2 linked regions of the Priestia megaterium genome follow. The protein of the gene in region 1 interacts with the protein of each later gene in a pairwise test. Links are inferred from orthologs where the notes say so. Each region holds a gene or a part of one and is shown on either strand. Other genes may lie near its edges.

Evidence for each region.
Region 2: the proteins of tuf (region 1) and mreB interact in binary tests that used the Bacillus subtilis proteins (3 or more experiments, as listed by UniProt). The link is inferred for Priestia megaterium from one-to-one orthologs.

Annotation. Positions count from the first base shown.
Region 1 is NZ_CP023317.1:113,137-119,097, reverse strand. The notes cover bases 1,127-3,908. They hold tuf (elongation factor Tu), read right to left. Parts: upstream 3,222-3,908; coding sequence 2,031-3,221; downstream 1,127-2,030. Other genes in these bases: fusA (elongation factor G), read right to left, coding at 3,338-3,908; rpsJ (30S ribosomal protein S10), read right to left, coding at 1,407-1,715; rplC (50S ribosomal protein L3), read right to left, coding at 1,127-1,365. In the rest of the region: rplW (50S ribosomal protein L23), read right to left, coding at 1-84; rplD (50S ribosomal protein L4), read right to left, coding at 84-707; more of rplC, read right to left, coding at 736-1,126; more of fusA, read right to left, coding at 3,909-5,416; rpsG (30S ribosomal protein S7), read right to left, coding at 5,474-5,944. UniProt on the Bacillus subtilis protein: GTP hydrolase that promotes the GTP-dependent binding of aminoacyl-tRNA to the A-site of ribosomes during protein biosynthesis.
Region 2 is NZ_CP023317.1:4,873,453-4,879,453, forward strand. Bases 1,662-4,483 are described here. They hold mreB (rod shape-determining protein), read right to left. Parts: upstream 3,663-4,483; coding sequence 2,661-3,662; downstream 1,662-2,660. Other genes in these bases: CEQ83_RS25020 (flagellar hook-basal body protein), read right to left, coding at 1,662-1,698; CEQ83_RS25025 (flagellar hook-basal body protein), read right to left, coding at 1,722-2,546; spoIIID (sporulation transcriptional regulator SpoIIID), read right to left, coding at 3,849-4,112; CEQ83_RS25040 (stage II sporulation protein SpoIIQ), read right to left, coding at 4,388-4,483. Outside these bases: CEQ83_RS25010 (helix-turn-helix domain-containing protein), read left to right, coding at 1-330; 3-hydroxyacyl-ACP dehydratase FabZ, read right to left, coding at 359-793; more of CEQ83_RS25020, read right to left, coding at 877-1,661; more of CEQ83_RS25040, read right to left, coding at 4,484-5,218; spoIID (stage II sporulation protein D), read right to left, coding at 5,379-6,001. UniProt on the Bacillus subtilis protein: Forms membrane-associated dynamic filaments that are essential for cell shape determination. Acts by regulating cell wall synthesis and cell elongation, and thus cell shape.

The DNA of each region.
Region 1 (5,961 bases):
AAACGTATATTTTTTCTCAGCCATTAAGTCTGTTGAACGTTCTGTAATTACGGGGCGCTTAATAATATCACGAGGATCTTTCATTATGCAAGCACCTCCTCTACTTTTTCAACTGCGTCTTTAGTGATTACAAGCTTATCATGGTTCATAACGTCTAATACGCTTAAACCATTAGCTGCAACAACTGTTACACCAGGAATATTACGTGCTGAAAGTGCAACATTTTCGTTAAGATCAGCAGTTACTACTAATGCTTTGCGTTCTACTGTTAGGTTTTTAAGAACTGCTACCATTTCTTTTGTTTTTGGAGCGTCAAAAGAAAGAGCTTCAAGAACAACGATGCTGTTATCTTGAGCTTTAGTTGATAATGCAGACTTAATTGCTAAACGACGAACTTTTTTAGGTAATTTGTAGCTATAGCTTCTTGGAACTGGACCAAATACTACGCCACCACCACGCCATTGTGGAGAACGGATAGATCCTTGACGAGCACGACCAGTACCTTTTTGACGCCATGGCTTACGGCCACCGCCTCTTACTTCAGAACGATTTTTAACTTTAGAAGTACCTTGACGTTGAGATGCGCGTTGCATTACGATCGCGTCGAAAAGTACTTTGTTGTTTGGTTCGATACCGAAAACGGCATCTTGAAGTTCGATCTCTCCAACGTTTTCACCGTTTTGGTTAAACAATGCTACTTTTGGCATTGGTTATTCCTCCTTTCTCGAAGAATTATTATTTAGATTTAACTGCAGATTTAACAGTAACTAGAGATTTTCTAGCTCCTGGCACGTTACCTTTTACTAATAAAAGATTGCGTTCTGCGTCAACTTTAACGATTGATAAGTTTTGCACAGTGATGCGCTCTCCACCCATGCGTCCTGGTAATAATTTACCTTTAAATACGCGGTTTGGAGCTACAGGACCCATTGAACCTGGGCGACGGTGGTAGCGAGAACCATGAGACATAGGTCCGCGAGATTGTCCGTGGCGTTTAATAGCACCTTGGAAACCTTTACCTTTTGAGATTCCTGTTACATCAATTACATCGCCTTCTGCGAAAATATCAACCTTGACTTCTTGACCAACTTCATATGCTGAAGCGTCCACACCGCGTAACTCACGGATGAAGCGCTTAGGAGCAGTATTAGCTTTAGTAGCATGTCCTTTTGCAGGTTTGTTAGATAGTTTTTCACGGATATCTTCGAAACCTAATTGGATTGCTTCGTAACCGTCTGTCTCAGCGTTTTTAACTTGAAGAACTACGTTAGCAGAAGCTTCAATTACTGTTACTGGGATCAAGTCACCATTTTCAGCAAATACTTGAGTCATACCGATCTTTCTTCCTAAGATTCCTTTGGCCATTAGTCACACCTCCTAAGTATCTTTTCATTCTTTATTTTAAATTAAAGTTTAATTTCGATATCTACACCAGATGGTAAGTCTAAACGCATTAATGAATCAACAGTTTGTGGTGTTGGATTCACGATATCAATTAAGCGTTTATGCGTGCGCATTTCGAACTGCTCACGAGAATCTTTATATTTGTGTACTGCACGTAGAATTGTATAAATTGATTTTTCAGTCGGTAATGGAATCGGACCAGATACAGCCGCACCAGAACGTTTTGCAGTTTCTACGATTTTCTCAGCAGATTGATCAAGAATTCTGTGATCATATGCTTTTAAACGAATGCGAATTTTTTCTTTTGCCATTATTTTCCCTCCTTTTTCGCCTATTTTACAATAGACATTCTCCGCGGAAATTTCCCCACACTCGCCATGGCAAAGCGGCCGGGTGTGTCGGCAACCTTCCGCATCATCGCAGTCAAAGACCAACATTTTTATTATACTAAAAATGGGTTCATATTGCAACAATAAAGTTAAAAAACTTTTTTATGTGTCGCACACTTTTTTCATTATATATAAAAGGAGATCATTTTGCAAGTGTAATAGTAAAAACTATCTTTACCTTTTATCACCAAATAAAAAAGGAGTAGGTTACCCTACTCCCTTTACTGAAACGAGAAATTACTCGCTGATTTTAGCTACAACGCCAGCGCCTACTGTACGTCCACCTTCACGGATTGAGAATTTAGTACCTTCTTCAATCGCGATTGGAGCGATAAGTTCAACAGTCATTTCGATGTTGTCGCCAGGCATTACCATTTCTACGCCTTCAGGTAAGTTACAAATACCAGTTACATCAGTTGTACGGAAGTAGAACTGTGGACGGTAGTTTGTGAAGAATGGAGTGTGACGTCCACCTTCGTCTTTAGAAAGAACGTATACTTCAGCAGTAAATTTAGTGTGTGGAGTGATTGAGCCTGGTTTAGCTAATACTTGTCCACGTTGGATTTCTTCACGTGCTACACCACGAAGTAAAGCACCGATGTTGTCGCCAGCTTCAGCATAGTCAAGAAGCTTACGGAACATTTCTACACCTGTTACAGTAGTAGATTTTGGCTCTTCAGTTAAACCGATGATGTCGATAACGTCACCAACTTTAACTTGTCCACGCTCTACACGACCTGTAGCAACTGTACCACGACCAGTGATTGAGAATACGTCCTCAACTGGCATCATGAATGGTTTTTCAGTGTCACGTTCTGGAGTTGGGATGTACTCATCAACAGCGTCCATAAGCTCGATGATTTTAGCTTCCCAATCAGCTTCGCCTTCAAGAGCTTTAAGAGCAGAACCTTTGATTACTGGTACATCGTCACCAGGGAAGTCGTATTCAGAAAGAAGGTCACGTACTTCCATTTCTACTAATTCAAGTAGCTCTTCGTCGTCTACCATGTCACATTTGTTTAAGAATACAACTAGGTAAGGTACACCTACTTGACGAGAAAGAAGGATGTGCTCACGAGTTTGTGGCATTGGACCATCAGCAGCAGATACTACTAAGATACCGCCATCCATTTGAGCAGCACCAGTGATCATGTTTTTAACATAGTCAGCATGTCCTGGGCAGTCAACGTGTGCATAGTGACGAGTGTCAGTTTCATACTCAACGTGTGCAGTTGAGATTGTGATTCCACGCTCGCGCTCTTCTGGAGCAGCGTCGATCATGTCGTAAGCCATTGCTGCACCTTTACCACTTTTCTTAGCAAGAACAGTAGTGATAGCAGCTGTTAAAGTTGTTTTACCATGGTCAACGTGACCAATTGTACCGATATTGGCATGTGTTTTTGAACGGTCGAATTTTTCCTTAGCCATTCGAAAATCCTCCTTAAAATTCATGTAGTTTATGTTTTATGAGGCCGTGAAAGGGAATGAGCTCCACTTTCACAGCGTACATAAGTAGTTATACTTCAATAAAGAGTGAAAATCAATTATTCACCTTTATTTTTTTTAATAATTTCTTCTGAAATTGATTTAGGAACTTCTTCGTAGTGATCGAAGTGCATAGAATATGTTCCGCGACCTTGAGTGTTTGAACGTAATGCAGTTGCATAACCAAACATTTCAGAAAGTGGAACGAATGCACGTACAACTTGAGCGTTACCGCGTGCTTCCATACCTTCTACACGTCCACGACGAGACGTAACGTCACCCATGATATCTCCTAAGTATTCGTCAGGGATAACAACTTCAACCTTCATCATTGGTTCAAGGATAGCTGGGTTACATTTTGATACTGCGTTTTTAAGAGCCATAGAAGCGGCAATTTTAAACGCCATCTCACTTGAGTCAACGTCATGGTAAGATCCATCAACTAAAGCAGCTTTGATATCGATTAATGGATAACCAGCAAGAACACCGTTTTGTAATGCATCTTCAAGACCAGCTTGAACTGCAGGGATGTATTCACGTGGAACTACACCACCAACGATTTTGTTCTCAAATTCAAAGCCTTTTCCTTCTTCGTTAGGTTCGAACTCAATCCAAACGTGACCGAATTGTCCACGACCACCAGATTGACGAGCGAATTTACCTTCAACTTTCGCACCAGCGCGGAAAGTTTCACGGTAAGCTACTTGAGGAGCACCAACGTTTGCTTCTACTTTGAATTCGCGACGCATACGGTCAACGATGATATCAAGGTGAAGCTCACCCATACCAGAGATGATGATTTGACCAGTCTCTGTATTAGTTTCCGCACGGAAAGTTGGATCTTCTTCTTGTAACTTTTGAAGAGCTGTCGTCATTTTATCTTGGTCAGCTTTTGATTTTGGCTCAACAGATAAAGAGATAACTGGCTCTGGGAATTCCATAGACTCAAGAATTACAAGACTCTTTTCGTCACATAGAGTATCACCAGTAGAAGTATCTTTTAATCCTACAGCTGCCGCGATATCTCCAGCGTATACTTCAGAAATCTCTTCACGAGAGTTAGCATGCATTTGTAGGATACGACCTACACGCTCACGCTTACCTTTTGTAGAGTTTTTGATGTATGAACCAGAGCTTAGTACACCAGAGTACACACGGAAGAACGTTAATTTACCAACATAAGGGTCCGTCATAACTTTGAACGCTAATGCTGAGAAAGGAGCGTTATCGCTAGACTCACGCGTAACTTCTTCTTCTGTGTCAGGTACGATACCTTGGATTGCTGGTACATCAACTGGAGATGGTAGGTAATCAATTACCGCATCTAGCATTAATTGTACACCTTTGTTTTTGAATGCTGAACCACAGATAACTGGGTAGAATTCAACGTCACAAGTACCTTTACGGATACCAGCTTTTAGTTCTTCAACTGTAAGCTCGCCTTCGTCTAAGTACTTCATCATTAATTCTTCGTCAAGTTCTGCAACAGCTTCTACTAGGCTTGCACGGTATTCTTCAGCTTGCTCTTTGTATTCCTCAGGAATTTCACGAGATTCTGAACGAGTACCTAAGTCATCTTCGTAGAAGTATGCTTTCATTTCCACAAGGTCAATGATTGCTTCGAAGTCATCTTCAGCACCGATTGGCAACTGAATTGGGTGAGCATTTGCACCTAAACGATCGTGGATCGTTTTTACAGAGTACAAGAAGTCAGCACCAATTTTGTCCATTTTGTTAACGAATACGACACGGGGAACACCGTACGTAGTCGCTTGACGCCATACTGTTTCTGTTTGAGGCTCAACACCAGATTGAGCATCAAGAACTGCCACAGCGCCATCAAGTACACGTAATGAACGCTCAACTTCAACAGTGAAGTCTACGTGTCCAGGAGTATCGATGATGTTAACGCGGTGACCTTTCCAAGAAGCAGTTGTCGCAGCAGACGTGATAGTGATACCACGTTCTTGCTCTTGCTCCATCCAGTCCATTTGTGAAGCTCCTTCATGAGTTTCACCAATTTTATGGATACGGCCAGTATAATAAAGAACACGCTCAGTTGTTGTTGTTTTACCAGCATCAATGTGAGCCATGATCCCAATATTACGAGTGTTTTCTAAGGAGAACTCTCTTGCCATCTTAGGTATTTCTCCTTCCATATTATAATTTGTTTTTTTAAAAGTTTCGTTAAAAGATTACCAACGGTAATGAGCAAATGCTTTATTAGCTTCTGCCATTTTGTGAGTATCTTCACGTTTCTTAACTGCAGCACCAGTGTTGTTAGCTGCGTCAAGGATTTCGTTAGCTAAACGCTCTTCCATCGTTTTTTCTCCACGAAGACGAGCATAGTTTACTAACCAACGAAGACCTAAAGTAGTACGACGCTCTGGACGTACTTCTACAGGAACTTGGTAGTTAGAACCCCCTACACGGCGTGCTCTAACTTCTAGTACAGGCATGATGTTTTTAAGAGCTTGGTCGAATACTTCCATAGCTTCTTTACCACTGCGCTCTTGTACTAAATCGAATGCTCTATAAAGAATAGCTTGTGACTTACCGCGCTTTCCATCAAGCATCATTTTGTTGATTAAGCGAGATACAAGCTTAGAATTGTAAATCGGATCTGGTAATACGTCTCTTTTTGCAACAGGTCCCTTACGTGGCATTCTACTTCCTCCTTTCA
Region 2 (6,001 bases), 4.8 Mb from region 1 along the record:
ACTATTTCAAAATGGGAATGTTCGAAACAAACGCCTTCCATTTTTGATTTTCTATCTCTATGTAATTGTTTTCAAATTACGCTCGACCAACTTATTGAGCCTTCCTCTTATAAACAAGATTATTTACATGACTTCCAACTTCTTTACTTAACAAGAAAACGTGAATCGGATTCACAGGAAAATACCATTTTAACCCTCATAGATAAACAGCCCTTATTAAAACATGTGCTCTTACAATTTTCATCTCTGTCACCAACTCTTCAAAAAGAGTTGCTAACGGATATTATACCTTTATTAAAGAAACTTTTTTCTGCTTTGCAGCGCCAATAAAAAAAGCTGCATCAGCAGCTCTTATGTACTATTCTTTTTTATCGCCTAAAGCAAACATAATATCTGTTTCGCAGACTAACTCTCCATCTACAGTTGCGATACCTTTTCCTTTGCCAATAGATCCACGCGCACGTACAATTTCAACCTCTAAACGCAGTTGATCACCAGGTCTTACTTGCTTTTTAAAACGGCAGTTGTCAATGCCTGCAAAAAATGCTAAACGTCCTTGATTTTCCTCTTTTTTTAGCATAGCTACTGCTCCTACCTGAGCCAAAGCTTCTACAATTAAAACCCCTGGCATCACAGGATAGTCAGGGAAATGCCCGTTAAAAAATTCTTCATTGGCAGATACGTTTTTTAAACCAACTGCTTTCTTTCCCTCTTCCACTTCTAAAATACGATCGACCAATAAAAATGGATATCGGTGTGGAATAATTTCTTTAATTTGTTCAATATCAAGCATAAATAAGTCTCCTTTCAAACCGCATGTAACATACGATACTATTATCAATATACAGAATGCTCAATTGAGAAGCAACTACTTGCTTAAGCTCTGATTCCATTCACCAAGCCCATCATTTGGTCTGCAATTGAAATAGAGCGGGAATTAAACTGATACGCACGTTGGGCAATGGACATATCAGTGAGTTCTTTGCTCAAATCTACATTTGACTGTTCCAATTTCCCTTGATCTACGCCTGCTGTTTCTCGAGCTTTTCCAGTCAGATCTGTAAACATATTCGGTTGGTTCATCCCAGCTGGAAAAGCAAATAGATTTTCTCCTTTAGCTTCTAGCTCCTGCGGCTTTTGGACATTTGTTAACCCAAGGGTAAACTGGTCAACGCCCGTATTCGTAGTAACCGTTATCGTTCCACTTCCATCAATCTGTATATCTTTAAATGCGTTACTGAAAATAATAGCTTGACCATTTTCCCCCAGCACATCCTGGCCAGAACCGTTTACTAATTTAACATTGTTGGGGCCTTCAGGCCTAAGGTGAAATGAACCATCTCGCGTATATTGTACAGGCTGTTCGGAATCGTTTACGGCAACTTGAAAATAAACGTTTGGATTTGATGCAGCTACATCTAATGGTTTGTCTGTACTTTCAAAAGCACCTTGCGTCATATTTAAGCGTGTTTGGTCTAGATAAGCTCCTGAACCTTGTCGAATTCCAGACGGTGTAAGCCGCTTTTCTGTTCCCTGGTCTACTTGATTATTTACTTGTTGATACAGCATATCGTTAAATGAAGCGTCTCTCGATTTATATCCTGTCGTATTTGTATTAGATAAATTGTGACTGATGACATCAAGCTGCTGCTGTAGCTGCCCCATTGTATTAGCCGCTGTTATCATTGTACGGTTCATTCTCTTCATCTCCCCTGTTGCTTTTAGCGCACACGTCCAATTTCATTTGCCGCTTTATCCATGCTTCTATCGTAAGCTTGCATTATTTTTTGATTTGCTTCAAAAGCTCTGTAAGCTGTTAGTAAATCCGTCATACTTTGAGCAGCATCTACATTGGAACGTTCAACAAATCCTTGCTTTAACTGATAAGAAATGCCTGGATTATTTCTTGCTGAAGGCAAGGACTGATTGTTCAACGTTTCATACAATCCATTCCCTGCCTTTTTAATCGTTTGTAAATCACTAGAATAAGCAATACCGATTTGTGCAATCTGCTGATTATTTTCCGTTACGTTACCCTGTGAATCAACTGTAAAGTTTTCACTTTTCAGTTGAATTGGCTGATTATTTGTATTTAATACATAAGCTCCCGTAGACGTAGTTAAAAACCCTTCTTGATCTAATGTAAAATTACTGTTTCTTGTATATTGAGGCGTATTATTAGGGCTTTGTACCACAAAAAATAGGCCGCCCTCTTTTGTAGGCATATTTTGCTCCATCAATGCAATATCAGTTGATTGAGACGTTTGCTGAAGATCACCTTGTGTAAAATTTGGAACTGTTTCTTGCATATACACACCCGTATTAATTGTACCTATGTCTTTTTTGTTCTGAACAGAGATGTTACGGTCAGTGGGTAAATCTTCAGATTCCATTCGCTGCAGTAACATATCAGGAAATGCCTTTAACGTACCTTGATCTGCTTTAAATCCTGGCGTATTAGCATTTGCTATGTTATTCGTTAATAAGTCAGTTTGACGCTGCTGAGACAGCATACCCGCTGCTGCCGTGTAAAACCCTTTAAACATACTTCATCCTCCTTACAAGTAAACGTTGTTCGTTATAGCCGGCTGACAGAGTATAATAAATAAAAGAAGAGACTCCTCTGTATGAAACGAGCCAATAGAGGAGTCTTCATTTATTTAAACAATATTGCGACGAGATAGTTTATCAATATTATCAAGCATAATACCTGTTCCAACAGCTACACAACCCATTGGATTTTCTGCAATTAGCACAGGCACCTTTAATTCTTCCGCTAACAGCTGATCCATACCGTGAAGCAATGCTCCACCGCCAGTTAAAATAACGCCTCTGTCTATAATATCGGCAGAAAGTTCGGGAGGTGTACGCTCTAATACACTTTTCGAAGCTTGTACAATGACGCTGACAGACTCTCTAAGTGCCTCCTCTACTTCCTCAGAATAAACAGTAACCGTACGAGGTAAGCCTGAAACCATGTCTCGCCCTCGAATGTCCAGCTCTTCATTACGAGCTTTAGGAAACACTGTGCCAATTTTCACTTTAATTTCTTCTGCTGTACGCTCTCCAATTAAGAGCTTATATTTTTGCTTAATGTACTGCAAAATTTCCGCATCAAAACGATCACCAGCCATCTTAATAGAAGCTGCTGTTACAATATCGCCCATTGAAAGGACAGCCACATCGGTTGTACCTCCACCAATATCTACGACCATGTTTCCGCTCGGCTGAAAGATATCCATTCCAGCGCCAATAGCCGCGACTTTTGGTTCTTCTTCCAAATAAATGGTTTTTCCACCGCTTTTTTCAGCAGCTTCGCGAATTGCTTTTTGTTCAACAGAGGTAATATTTGTTGGACAACAAATTAAAATACGAGGCTTGGATAAAAAACCTTTTACATTTAATTTATTAATAAAGTGTTTGAGCATAGACTCGGTAATTTCGAAGTCAGCGATAACGCCATCTTTTAATGGACGAATGGCAATAATATTACTGGGCGTTCTTCCTACCATACGTCTCGCTTCTTCCCCTACTGCTAGCACTCTATTTGTATTTTTATCAATCGCCACAACAGACGGTTCATTTAACACAATTCCTTTGCCTTTAACGTGAATTAAGACGTTAGCTGTACCTAAATCGATACCAATGTCTTTTGCTAACATACCTTAAATCCTCCTTCTATTTACATATCTTTGCATGATAACCATTCTTTTTTCCTAATTTACTATTTTATCACAATTTGTATATGTATGTTGTTATTAGCAAAAATATTTATTATATACCTATTTTATCCAAAAATTAAAATGCCCTATACTACCTCTATAAAAAAGGCAATATCGGGCATTCTTTTACTTTACAGTTTCTTCTTCTTTTTTGTACTTTAATTTTGTTGCTTCTCCTCCACGCAAATGCCGAATAGATTTATGGTAATCAAGAATTTCTTTTACTTCATTTGCTAACTCAGGATTTATTTCTGGTAGACGCTCTGTTAAATCTTTATGGACAGTACTTTTCGAAACGCCAAATTCTTTCGCAATTACACGAACTGTTTTCTTTGTTTCTACAATATACTTTCCAATCTTGATAGTTCTCTCTTTGATGTAATCGTGCACACTACTCGCCCTCCCCAAATTGGATATGAGAAGTATCCAAGGGAATGTATATATTATCCCTTTTCTAACATTCTCTTTATAGGTTTGTAACAGTTTATTAGCTTGTGTGCAGATATATGCTAGAAAAGTCAGTAAGGACAAGTGATTTCTTATATTTTTTTGAAAATTTAGTGTTTTTTATTTACTTTTTTAACATAATGCATCTCATTTTAGAAAAATTCATAAAAAAAGAAGCTCGGTTTTATCCAGCTTCTTTTCGTATTTATGGTCTTGCTTTATGCATTTGGTTTAGACGTATCTGTTGAAGGTTGTTTTGAATCTTTATCTTCTTTAGTCTTTTCATCAGATGATTTTTCGCTATCCTTTGATTCTTCAGAAGAAGAGTCGTCTTTTGGTTCTGTCACTTCAGTTGCTTTGACTTCTTTGATAGAACTAACCGATTTTCCAAAATAACTGCTTGGATTAATTGCTACACCATCTTTACGAACTTCAAAGTGCACATGTGTTTTTGCTTCTTGATTATATAAGCTTTTTCCAGCTTTTGCGATCGTTTGGCCTTGTTTAACAATATCTCCTACTTCTACATCAGCTTTCTCAAGAGATTGATACTGTGTTACTAAACCATCTTTGTGATCAATTTCTACTACATAACCTAGTAAAGGATCTTTTGTTGCTTTTGTTACTGTACCGCTAGCTGCTGCTACAACATCAAATGATTTATCTCCCTTAACAGCTAAATCAACACCTGTGTTTGGATGATACGTATTGTTGTAGAAAACTAGTGCTTCTTCTTGTTGTTTTTCAGATGCTTGATCGTCGTAGAAAGGCTTTTTCACGATAGCTGATGCTTCACTAGCAACTGGCATTTTTAAATTTTCAAGCGAAGCATTTACCTCTACAGCGTCGTCTCGATAAGCCGTACCGTCTTGGCTATAGCCGCTTTTGTCTTCTTTGCTAATATCATTTCCATTAGCTTGAAACCAAAGGACTGCTGTAAGAATAATTGCTGCACTCGCTAAATAGATAGCCGGGAACACCCAACGCTTTCTAACTAATTTTTGAACTTTCGATTTTGGAGAAGTACGTTTCTTTTCTTCCTCTCTCATATATCATCACCTCAGCAATCAGTCTGAACACAATTGAATGAATATATACACAGCGATAAAAAATTTTTTCGATTATTTTTCAACAGATGAATCTAAAATATACATTTTATTTAAAAAAAGTGAAAAACATAAAAAAGACCCTGCTATAAGGGTCGTTGAATTAGCGTTTAGCTGTCAATTGTGCAACAAACTGATCGTTAGGAGTAATCGCAACACCTGTATAATAATGAGTAACAATATCTTTATACGTTTTTCCTTCCAGTGCCATACCATTTGCTCCGTACTGACTCATCCCAATACCATGTCCATATCCTTTTGTATTGATGATAATTTCGTTCCCTTTTTTTGTCCAATGAAAGTCGGCTGACGATAAATCCAGTTTTTCCCGAACATCTTTTCCCGACAGTTCTTTACCGTTTATCTTTACGTAATCTACGCGCTGCCCCGGCGTTCTAGAGACGATTTCACCTACTGATCCACTGTTTGTTAATTTCACTCCAAGCCTCTGTTCAAAGCTAGCAACAGACATTACTTTCTGATTTGTAAATTCAGGAGACTTTTTATCCCATGGACTAGCTACACTTTTTAGATAAGGAATGGAATTCTTCCAATACGCTTCTGAATTTTCAGTGTAACCATTGCTGGTAGAAAAGAACGTAGCATTAATTGGCTTATTTTTATACGTAAGAATTTGACCTTGGGTGTCCTTCACTGCTTCTTGAATTTTTTTGATTTTCCAATCATAGTCTTTGTTCCATCGGCTTCTTAGCTCATCTTTATTTA